2 regions of the Sphingomonas aerolata genome follow, and region 2 is predicted to be linked to the other one. Evidence: riboswitches for the same ligand, from Rfam matches in the RefSeq annotation. Region 2 holds a riboswitch; the other holds the start of a gene.
The links. A riboswitch is a leader RNA that binds a small molecule or an ion and turns the genes downstream of it on or off. The one in region 2 is predicted to bind thiamine pyrophosphate.
Positions count from the first base shown of each region.

Region 1: linked by a shared signal. The riboswitch ahead of thiC (phosphomethylpyrimidine synthase ThiC) and the one ahead of NEF64_RS03715 (TonB-dependent receptor) in region 2 are both predicted to bind thiamine pyrophosphate.

Region 1 covers NZ_CP098762.1:402,743-408,327, reverse strand. The annotation lists gene NEF64_RS01925 (YbhB/YbcL family Raf kinase inhibitor-like protein) at 1-571, opposite strand, end outside; gene NEF64_RS01920 (hypothetical protein) at 564-1,115, opposite strand; gene NEF64_RS19230 (hypothetical protein) at 1,284-1,409, shown strand; gene NEF64_RS01915 (alkylphosphonate utilization protein) at 1,435-1,740, shown strand; gene thiC (phosphomethylpyrimidine synthase ThiC) at 1,795-3,717, opposite strand; TPP riboswitch at 3,757-3,864, opposite strand; gene NEF64_RS01905 (MipA/OmpV family protein) at 3,953-4,816, opposite strand; gene NEF64_RS01900 (DUF2141 domain-containing protein) at 4,886-5,335, opposite strand; gene NEF64_RS19340 (sterol desaturase family protein) at 5,241-5,471, opposite strand.
Region 2 covers NZ_CP098762.1:771,919-777,503, forward strand. The annotation lists gene NEF64_RS03705 (outer membrane beta-barrel protein) at 1-923, opposite strand, end outside; gene NEF64_RS03710 (FadR/GntR family transcriptional regulator) at 1,131-1,853, opposite strand; TPP riboswitch at 2,018-2,106, shown strand; gene NEF64_RS03715 (TonB-dependent receptor) at 2,177-4,489, shown strand; gene NEF64_RS03720 (phosphotransferase enzyme family protein) at 4,504-5,585, shown strand, end outside.

The DNA.
Region 1 (5,585 bases), 370 kb from region 2:
GCAACCCCGCCGCGAGCACATGTCCCGACATCGCCTCGACCAGCGCGGTGCGGCCCGGTGATACGCCTGGATCGCCCAGCGCCGCATCGAGCGCGAAAAGCTGGAAGGCGTAGCGATGTTCGCCATGCCCGGTCGGCGGATCGGGCGGCAGCCAGCCTTCGCGCAGATAGGAATTGCGCCCGACATCGCCATCGGGCGTCCCTGCGCCGTCGGCCGTGATCGCACCTTCGGCCAGTCGCACCCGATCGGCAGCGATATGCCAGACGATCGCGTGGACCAGCGGCTGCGGAGTCGGCGCATCCGCATCCTCGACGATCAGCGCGAGCGCGGCGGTGCCCGCAGGCGGCGTGCTCCAGAGCAGCGGCGGCGACACCCCGTCACCATCGGCGGTGAACCGCGGCGGCAACCGCCCCTCATGCGCAAAGGCGGGGCTGGTCAGGTCGAGCGTCGCGAACCCCGTGCCGGCCTGTGCGCCCGACCCGAGACCGGACCGGGCGATCACCAGCGCGTCCGCACCGGCGCGCAATCCTTTAAGTGCGTGGCCGAGCCAGGCAGGCATGTGTTCAAGCATCGTTTCCACCCTCCGAAGGACAGGCGCCGGGGCGCAGGACCGGTGCGCCATCGGCATACCAGCGGCTCTGGTCCCGCATCGTACCGGCATCGTGATAACAGGCCTGCGCCGTGCCACCCGCCGGATCGATCGCGACCATCCAGTTGTGATCGCCGCAATTATGCGCTTCGCAGCCCCAGGAGGCGATGCGCCGGCCCCGTTGGAAGATCGGCGTCTGCGGCCCCGAACGCCCGCGGATCAGCGACCGCAGCCGGGCATCGTCGACCACCGCGAGCAACCCGCCGGCCACCTCGGTGCGATCGAAGAAATCGACGCCATCGACCGCGTCATGCGGATATTTGCCGACATAGGCGGTGAGCGGCGTGGTCTGTGCCTGCCCCGCCACGGGGATCGGCGTCCGCGTGGCAGGCGGTGTGAAATTCGTAACCGCAGCGGTCTGCTGGGAATCGTCGCCCGCACTGCAGCCTGACACGGCCATGGCAAGCATTGCCATCCCCGCACGCAGCGACAGGGTGATCGGCGCAGCCCCGGATCCGATATGCATCGCAGCCCCCTCATGCTCTTTTCATCCCAACGCGCCGATCGGGCCGAGGTTGCCCGCGATGCCCGCACTGCCGGGGCGATCTGGCGATCCGAATCTACGGGTATGCGCGAGTGCAAGCGTGTATCGTCGCCGTCCCGGGGCGCTCCGCCCCGCCGGAAGGGCAGCATCATGGCCAAGAGCCAGAAGAAATCGAACAAGGAAGTCCGCAAGCCCAAGGCCGAGAAGGAGCCCAAGGCGAACGCGTCGAACCCCACGACCAAGGGCAAGCCCGTCGAGATGACGACGCTCAAGTGATCCGGCACGAAATAGGACGATGACGATGGCGGACGACGATTACGTCTATGACGAGGCCAGCGGCGAATGGGTCGCCGCCGACGCCGCATCCACGACCCGCGCGGCGGACGACGACGCGGTCGTGGTCCGCGACTCGGTCGGCAACGTGCTAGCGGACGGCGACCAGGTGACGCTGATCAAGGACCTGACCGTCAAGGGCGCGGGCCAGACGCTCAAGCGCGGCACGCTGATCAAGGCGATCCGCCTGACCGGCGACGCGCAGGAGATCGACTGCCGTTACGAGGGGATCAAGGGACTGGTGCTGCGCGCGGAGTTCGTGCGCAAGCGGTAACGGATGCGCCCCTGATCCTCCCCCTGCCGGGGGAGGAGTTCGGGGTGTGGCGGATCAGACGTCCGCGGGGAGGTAGATCTCGCTGCCCTTCTCGCGGAACCTCTCGCTCATTTCCGCCATGCCCTTTTCCGCGTCGGCATGCGCGCCCTTGGCGAAGATCGCGCGGTTGGCGTCGGTCTGATCGACATCGGCTGCGAGGAACGTGTCGGCGGGGCCATTCTGTTTCGCGGCGAAGTCCCTCACCTCCTGCGTGATCTTCATCGAGCAGAATTTGGGACCGCACATCGAGCAGAAATGCGCGGTCTTGGCGCCTTCTGCGGGGAGCGTCTGGTCGTGATACTGCTCGGCCGTATCGGGGTCGAGGCTCAGGTTGAACTGATCGCGCCAGCGGAATTCGAAGCGCGCGCGGCTCAACGCGTCGTCGCGCACCTGCGCGGCGGGATGCCCCTTCGCCAGATCGGCGGCATGCGCGGCGAGCTTGTAGGTGACAACGCCGACCTTCACGTCGTCGCGGTCGGGGAGCCCGAGATGCTCCTTGGGCGTCACGTAGCAAAGCATGGCGGTGCCGTACCAGCCGATCTGCGCCGCGCCGATGCCGCTGGTGATATGGTCATAACCCGGCGCGATGTCGGTGGTGAGCGGCCCGAGTGTGTAGAAGGGCGCCTCGCCGCAGACCTCGAGCTGCTTTTCCATGTTTTCCTTGATCTTGTGCATCGGCACATGGCCGGGGCCCTCGATCATCACCTGGACATCGCTCTTCCATGCGCGGTGGGTGAGTTCGCCGAGCGTGTAGAGCTCGCTGAACTGCGCCTCGTCGTTCGCGTCGGCGATGCTGCCGGGGCGCAGCCCGTCGCCGAGCGAATAGGCGATGTCATACGCCTTCATGATCTCGGTGATCTCGTCGAAGCGCTCGTAGAGGAAGCTCTCCTTGTGGTGGCTGAGGCACCATTTCGCCATGATCGAGCCACCGCGCGAGACGATGCCGGTGACGCGCTTGGCGGTCATCGGGATATAGGCGAGGCGCACGCCCGCGTGGATCGTGAAGTAATCCACGCCCTGCTCCGCCTGTTCGATCAGCGTGTCGCGGAAGATTTCCCAGGTCAGATCCTCGGCGACGCCGCCGACCTTCTCGAGTGCCTGATAGATCGGCACGGTGCCGATCGGCACGGGGCTGTTGCGCAGGATCCATTCGCGCGTGTCGTGGATGTTGCGGCCGGTGCTGAGGTCCATCACCGTGTCCGCGCCCCAGCGGATCGACCAGACAAGCTTGTCGACCTCGGCGGCGACGTTCGACGCGACCGCGGAATTGCCGATATTGGCGTTGATCTTGACCAGGAAGTTGCGGCCGATCGCCATCGGCTCGGATTCGGGGTGATTGACGTTGTTGGGGATGATCGCGCGGCCGCGCGCGACCTCGTCGCGGACGAATTCGGGGGTGACGAAGTCGGGGATCGACGCACCGAAGCTCTCGCCGTCGCGCTTATACTCTTTCAGCATCGCGCGGCCGAGATTCTCGCGGGTCGCGACATATTCCATCTCGGGCGTGATGATGCCGCGGCGGGCATAGTGCATCTGGCTGACATTGGCGCCGGCCCTGGCGCGCAACGGGCGTGCGATACTGCCGGGGAATTGCGGCACGCCGCCCGAGCGGTCGGGGCCGAGCTGGCCATTATCCTCGGGCCGGACCGCGCGCGCGTCGTAACTTTCGACATCGCCCCGCGCCTCGATCCACTGGCGGCGGAGTTGCGGCAGGCCGGCGTTGATGTCGATCGTGGCGCGCGGGTCGGTGTACGGACCGCTGGTGTCGTAGACGCGCAAGGGCGGCTCGGAACAGCTGGGGTCGAGCACGATCTCGCGCATCGCGACGCGGACGTCGGGGCTGGAGGGCACCGCGACATGGATCTTCCGCGAGCCGCGGATCGGGCCGGTGGTGACGCCGATGTCGGCGGTCGGGATGCGGGGATCGTAATCGGCCATGCGCTTGCTCCTAAAGGTCTCGGAGCAAGGCATGCGGTTCTGTGGCGACCGCTCCCTCCCTCCGCCGGTATCAACCGGATCAGGTTCAGCGGGTCGAAGGCTCCTGCCTTCCTCTCAAGCGCGGATCGGCGCTCCCCCGGGGTAGGGCGAGCATAGGCGCAACGGACGGGGGCGCAAACGAAAAACCCCGCGCGGTCGGGCCGCACGGGGTTTCGGGTCGATCGGCGGGTTGCGATCAGAAGGTGTAGGTCAGGCCCACCGCGCCGAGCCACTGGTCGGCATCGCCGACGTCCGCGACGATCGGGCTGTCCTTGTACTTGCCGAGCATGCGGCCGTAGAGCACGCCCGCGCCGACGCCGAACCCACGGCGCAGATCGCCCGACAGGCTCTGCAACGCGAAGGCGGAGACGTTGACGCGGCGGAAACCGCTGTCGTTGATGTCATAGGTGCGCAGACCGCTGTTGATCGTGCCGATCGGCGTGACCGCCGCATAGGTCCGGCCAAAGCCCTTGCCCGCATAATCCGCCGATAGGCCGAAGGCGACCAGGGTGCGGACCGACAGCGGCGTGGTGTAGTTGACCTGCGGGGTGATGACATAGCTGTCGTGCGTGCCCGACACGTCGTGGATATAGGCGACGCGCGCGGTCAGCGTGTCGTAATCGCTGGTGATGACGCCGGTCTTGCCGATGCCGACAAAGCCGCCGACTTCATAGGCCGTGTCGATCTTGCCGAGCGCGCGGACCTGCCGGTTGTCGACCCGGCCCGTGCGATCGGTGCGGACGGCGGCGATGACGCCGACTTCGTAGTTGATGCCGACCGACCCGGTATTGGGGATCAGGTTCACATAGAGCTGCGTACCGCGCGTGAAGAAATCATGCCCGCGGACCGTACCGATCGCGACCGCGCCGGGGGTGAAGCTGTTGCTGTCCGCACCCTCGTAATCGGGAAGCGACGCGACACCCAGACCGAGTGTGATGCGGTTGTTGTCGGCGGGATCGGTGATTGGCGGGGTCGGATTGGGATCCGTCTGCGCAAGTGCCGGCGTGGCGAGGGCGACTGCCGCGGTTGCGGCAGTCAGAACGAGTGAGAATGCGCGCAAGGACGGGCTCCGGACAAAAAGGTTCCACCGCGCAACGCGGGGCAACCCCATTCGGTCCGTTGCAATCCGTCAGAAGATGTAACGCATCCTGACCTGTTGCATTTCGGCATCACCGACGAGCATGAACCGTGCCGCGGAAAAGCGCGGCGGTCCGAAGCGTACCGCCGCGTTGTTCGAGAAGCCATAGCCCTCGCGCGGGATACCCGCGATCGTGTCGAGCTTGGAGTTGCTGTTCTCGTCATGGATGATCGCCAGCGCATAGCCGCGCTGCGGCAGGCCCGGAAAGCTCGTCGTCCGGACCGCGGCGGGCAGGGTCCGGGTCAGCGCCTTGGCATCGTCGACACAGGCGGGGAAATTGTCGGGGTCGGCGGTCAGACAGATACGGATCAACCCCTTGGCCGAGCGAAGATTGTCGACCTCAACGTCAAGCCGCGTGACCGGGCTCGCCGCCGCCAGAACGGCCCAGAGCGCCGCCGCGGCCAGCACGCGCGGCAGCCTTGGCATGCGATATGCCTGCATCGCCGTGCTCCCGGTCGGTGCCGCAGAGCCGATCCCAGAACCGGAAAGTGAGCTCATAATTGCACCTGTATCGTTCATGATGTGGCTGATGGTGGCTGGCCGTGATCAGCCATGTCCCCAATGCTCCCCTCCACATGAACCGGGGAAAAACCTCCCGGCCCATCGGATTGGCCCCCTCCATAACGGTCATGACCGTCAGAGCCAAACCGAGCGCACCGCCAGGGTCGGAATCGCGACGACCCGTAGCGGA
Region 2 (5,585 bases):
TGCACCGCACGGCGGCCGGAGCCGACGATCGTGAACCGGGGCACCGGGCGTATCGTCACCTGCGCGTCGAACGACGGGCCGCTGAAGGACGGCACGGCCGCGCGCTTGGGGTCGGCATGCGTGATGCCGCCGCCAAGCCGGAAGCTGACGCGCGGCGCGACCGAACGTTCGAAGATCAGCTGGACGTCGGTGATCATCGTCGAATCGTCGATTCCGGTCAGATCCTCGATACCCGGGCGCGCGATCTTGGCAACCGAGCCAATGAGCTGCAGCGTACCGAGGCTGGGCCGCCCATAGCCGATCCCCGCGCGCAGCGCGGACTGGTTCGTGTCCAGAACCTTGCGGCTGCTGTTGGTGAGCGACACGCGGTTGACGCCCACCGCGGGAAAGAAGCCCGCCGCGGCGCGGCAACTCGCGCCGACGTCATAGACCTGGCGCAGGAAGCTCTCGGTCACCACGGTGTTGGTGTCACCGAGATCGAACTGCGCGCGTTCGAGCGCCGCGCTGCCGGTCACGCTGCAGGGCGCGCCGACCGGGGTCGTCACGCTCGAGGTCAGGTTGATCCGCTCGCGATCGAGGCCGCTGAACCGGGTGTTGAAATCATAGCCGACCGTGCCGCCGGCGGTGACGCGGGTGCGTCCGAAGATGCGATTCAGGTCGACGGCCAGCGCCGGCGAAACGCGGATATTGTCGCGCGGCCCGCTCCCGCGCGCGTCGTTGAGACGCAGCACGTTGCTGTCATAGACGCTGGTGATCACCGGCACGACACGAAACCGGTCGACATTGCCCGCGACGGGCACGCTGACGGGTGTGTTGACGTTGACCGTCTGTGCCTGCGCACCGCTCACCAAACCGCCGGTCATGGCCGCCGCGAGCGCGACCTTGCCGATCCGTGCAGTTCGCTCGTCTCGAGCCCTTCGCATTGTTTCCCGTCATGTTTTCAATTGCTACCCGCATGATGCGCGGTCGCATTTCGTCCTTCGAGCTATTCCGGCGCTTGTCAAATCTCGACTCGCGGCACCGGGCCCAAGGGCACCGCGTCTCGATAAGTGAAAAGCGCGATCAGGTCGAGTGACGGCGTCACACGGTGCTGTCCCTTGATCGTACACCGGGTCGCGACGATTCGGGTGTCAGGCCTCGGCGATCAGGCTGAGCACGTCGCCGATCAGGCGTCGCATCGCGTCGCGCGCACCATCGGCATCGCGCGCGGCGATCGCGACGGCGACCGCGGCATGGTCGGCGATGTTCGCGCTGCGCCCCTTGATACGGTTGGTGAAGCGGATCGAGGTGCGAAGCGCGGTTTCGACCACCGACTGGAACTGTGCGTAGAAGGGGTTGCGCGACGCGCGCAGGACGGCGACGTGGAACGCGATGTCCGCGTCGAGTGGATCGTCATAGCTGCGCTCAGCCGCGGCCATCCGCGCCAGCCCCGCCTCGATCGCGACCATGTCCTGTTCGGTGTGGTACAGCGCCGCGAGCGCCGCCGCTTCGGGTTCGATCCCGATCCGCAGCTGGTTGAACTGCTGGAGCAGCTCGACCGAGAATTTGCGGTCCAGCAGCCAGCGCAGCACATCGGTGTCGAACAGGTTCCAGCTGCTCGCTGGCTGGACGATCGTGCCCTGTCGCGGGCGCGCGCTAACCAGTCCCTTGGCGGTCAGCATCTTGACCGCCTCGCGGGTCACCGATCGGCTGACGCCATGCGCCACCGCGATCTCCGCCTCGGTCGGGAAGGGCCGATCCGTATATTGGCCGGTCACGATGGCCTTGCCGAGCAGGTCGAGCATGCCATGCGTAAGGTTCCGTCCCAGATCCCGATTCTCCAGGGCAACGACGTCGGTCAGCACACGCTCCATAAAGCCTGTGTGGCGCAAACCGGTCCGGCTGTCACCCACTGCAAGCGTCTGGGTGGCGTGGATTGTCATATAATTCTGCCGCGCGTGTGCCGGGAAGGCGCTGCGGAAGGGCGAACGGGCAATAACGCTATCCCCGGAAGACCGAACCCCCTAGACGGCGCGCTCCCCGGGGGGCCGCTGACGCGCGGCTGAGAGGTGGGCTGCAGACCATGACCCGCTGAACCTGATCCGGTTGATACCGGCGTAGGGAGGGCTGGCGGCGCGTCCGTCGTCCCTCCGTGTGGAGTGGACGCAAGACCGTGATGATCCTTCGATTTGACCTGATGACGGGCCGGCCGCCCCGTGTTGCATGTACTGCGCTGGCAGTGGCACTTGCTGCTGTGGTGGCCTTCGCCCCCGCCAGCGCGCAGACGCAGGCGGATTCGCGGGACGGCGCCGACCCGGTCGATATCCGCGTGGTCGGCCTTCTCGATCCCGAGGGGCTGCTCCCCGACCAGACGGTGCCCAAGTCCGAGAGCGCGATCGCCGCGGCGTTCATCACCAAGCAGGCGCCGACGCTCAACGCGTTCCAGCTGGTCAACCTCCTGCCCGGCGCGACCGTCGCGTCGAGTGATCCTTACGGTCTGTCGACCAGTTCGAGCCTGACGTTGCGCGGGCTGGGGCAGGACGAGATCGGCGTGACGATGGAGGGCGCGCCGCAGAACGACATTGGCTATTATTACGCCTATCCCTCGCAGTTCGCCGATACCGAGAATCTCCAGCGGATCGCGCTGGCGCAGGGCGCGGTCGATATCGCGTCGCCGACGCTGGGCGGTGCGGGCGGGTCGCTGTCGCTCTGGCTCGACGATCCGAGTGCGGCGCCGCGCGGGCTCGTCGACCTGTCGATCGGATCCTATGCGGCGCGGCGCGGCTTCGTCCGGCTCGATAGCGGACGGATCGGCCAGACGGGGCTGCGGGCCTTCGTCTCTTATTCGAACACGCGCGCGAACAACTGGCGCGGTGCCGGCCATGACACGCGCCAACATGTCGATGCCAAGCTGCTCGGCGAATGGGGCAACGGCAACCGCGCGAGCCTGGCGCTGTCGTTCAACGACGCGAACTCGTCGACCTATCGCAGCCCGACGCTCGCCGAATGGCGCGCGCAGGGACGCGATTTCAACTTCGATGCGCGGTACAGCGCGGGCAACACCAATTACTGGCGGCTGTACCGCGCGCCGTTCCGCAACCTCTATGCGTCGGCGCCGGTGCATCTGGCGCTGGGCGCAGGGGTAACGCTCGACAGCACCAGCTATCTGCAGTTCGGCTACGGCAATTCGCCCTATGGGACGCAGCTCGGCACGACCGGCAATTTCCTCGGCATCGAGCCGCTCGCCGATCCGATCGCGCTGCCGGGTGCGGTCGACGGGGTCGCGACGGTGCTGGGCAATTATACCGGCGACCAGCGCCGCGTGGGCACGGTCAACACGCTGACAATCGAGCGCGGCATCCACCGGCTGACCGCGGGGCTGTGGTTCGATCACGGCACCGACCGCGTCGTCCAGTCCTACACCGCGGTCGGCGCCGACGGCGCACCGGCCGATCGCTGGGGGTATCGCGCAAAGGCGATCCGGACCGCGGACGGCCGGTTGCTCGCCTATGAGAACCAGCGGACCGTGACGGTGACCAAGGCGGCGTTCCTGGCCGACCATGTCACGCTGACCCCGCGTCTTGCGGTCGATATCGGGTTCAAGGGCGTCAACGTGCTGCGCAGCGGGCGCAACTACCTGCCCGGGCCGCAGGACCGCGTCCGCCTCGACAGCTTCGCCGCGCTGCCGCGGGCGGCGGTGCATTACGAGATCGACGACCGGCAGCAGCTGTTCGCCAACATCACGACGAACTTCCGCACGCCGAACGAGTTCACGCTCTACGACAGCTATGCGGGCGGTGCGCTGGTCAGCGCGGGGACGACCGCGCTGAAGAACGAATATGCGGTCTCGCAGGAGCTGGGCTATCGCTATATCGGTACAGCGCTGTCCGCATCGGTGACGGGGTTCCATTATGATTTCCGCAACCGCCAGTTGGCGACGGTCATCAACAATGGCGGCGCGCTGGTCAATTCGACGCTGAATGTCGGGGGGCAGAGTTCCTACGGGATCGATGCGGAGATCGACTATCGCCCGGCGCGCGGTGTCAGCGTCTATGTCTCGGGCGAATATCTGCGCGCGCGGATCAGCGACGACCTGCCGGTCGGCGACGATTATCTGCCGACCCGCGGCCGGCATGCGGTCTCCAGCCCGACCGTCCAGGTCGGTGGCGGCGGGACCTATGACGACGGACGGCTGTTCGGCAGTGTCGCGGTGAAATATGTCGGCCGGCAATATGCGACCTTCGTCAATGACGAGAGCATCAAGGGCTATGCGACGCTCGACCTGTCGGTCGGCGTGCATCTGGCGTCGATGCTCGACGGCAAGCGGACCGACCTGCGGCTGAACGCGATCAACGTGACCGATCCGCGCGTGCTGGCGGGGGTGCAGTCGGTCTCGACCAATGCGCGCGACGTGATCGGGCGCGGGGGGACGCTGATCGCGGGATCTGCGCCGACCTATTATGTCGGGAGTGGTGCGGCCGTCATGGCGACCATCTCGCGCGGCCTGTGACCGATGCCGGCGCGATGAGCGGCGCGGGCTCGCCGGCGGCGCATCTGGTCCACGGGATGGGCACCGACATGGCCGCGCCGAGCTGGCCGGCGATCACCGCCGAGGAAGCCGCGACCGTGGCCGCGCAGTTTCCGGCCGCCGGTCCGCTCGAGCGCGTGCACTGGCATTCGCCGCGGCCCTTCTCCGCGGCGGCGCTGATCGAGACCGGGCAGGGGATGTTCCTGCTCAAGCGGCATCACCGCCGGATGCGGACGCCCGATCAGCTTGGCGCGGAGCACCGGTTCATCGCGCATCTGCGGACGCGCATTACGGTGCCCGAGGTCATGACGCTCGCCCCCAGCGACAACGGCGCGCTGGCCCGTGGCGACTGGACCTATGAACTGCATCGCAAGGCCCCCGGCGTCGACCTGTATCGCGACCGGCCGTCCTGGACGCCGTTCCTGTCGCTCGCGCAGGCGCGTGCGGCGGGCGTTGCGCTGGCCCGGCTGCACCGCGCGTCGCAGGGGTTCGACGCGCCCGCGCGACCGCCGCAACCGCTGGTCGCCAGCTTCACCATCCTGCCCGATCCCGATCCGATCGCGGCGGCGGAACGCTATGTCGCGGCACGGCCGGCGCTCGCCGCGTTCCTTGCCCCGCGGCCGTGGCGGCGCGAGATCGCGTCGCTGTTCAGCGCGCTCGGCGACGGGTTGCAGCCGCGGCTCGCCGCGCAGCCGCCTTTGTGGACGCATAATGACTGGCATCCCTCCAACCTGCTCTGGGAGGCGGAGGACGTGCGGACCGTCTTCGATTTTGGGCTGGCGGACCGGACCTGCGCGCTGCACGACGTGGCGATCGCGATCGAACGCAGCGGTGTTGCCTGGCTGGCGCTCGGGCAGGGCGCAGACGCCGCGATCGGCCAGCCCGAGGCGGCGTGTGCGCTGCTGGCGGGCTATGGGGCGACGACCGCGTTTGGTGCGGAGGATCGGGCGACGCTCGTCCGGCTGCTGCCGCTGGTACATCTCGAATTCGCCCTGTCGGAGGTCGCGTATTTCGCGGGGGTGCTCGGCGACATGAGCGCGGCGGCGCTGGCCTGGGACGGCTATCTGATCGGCCATGC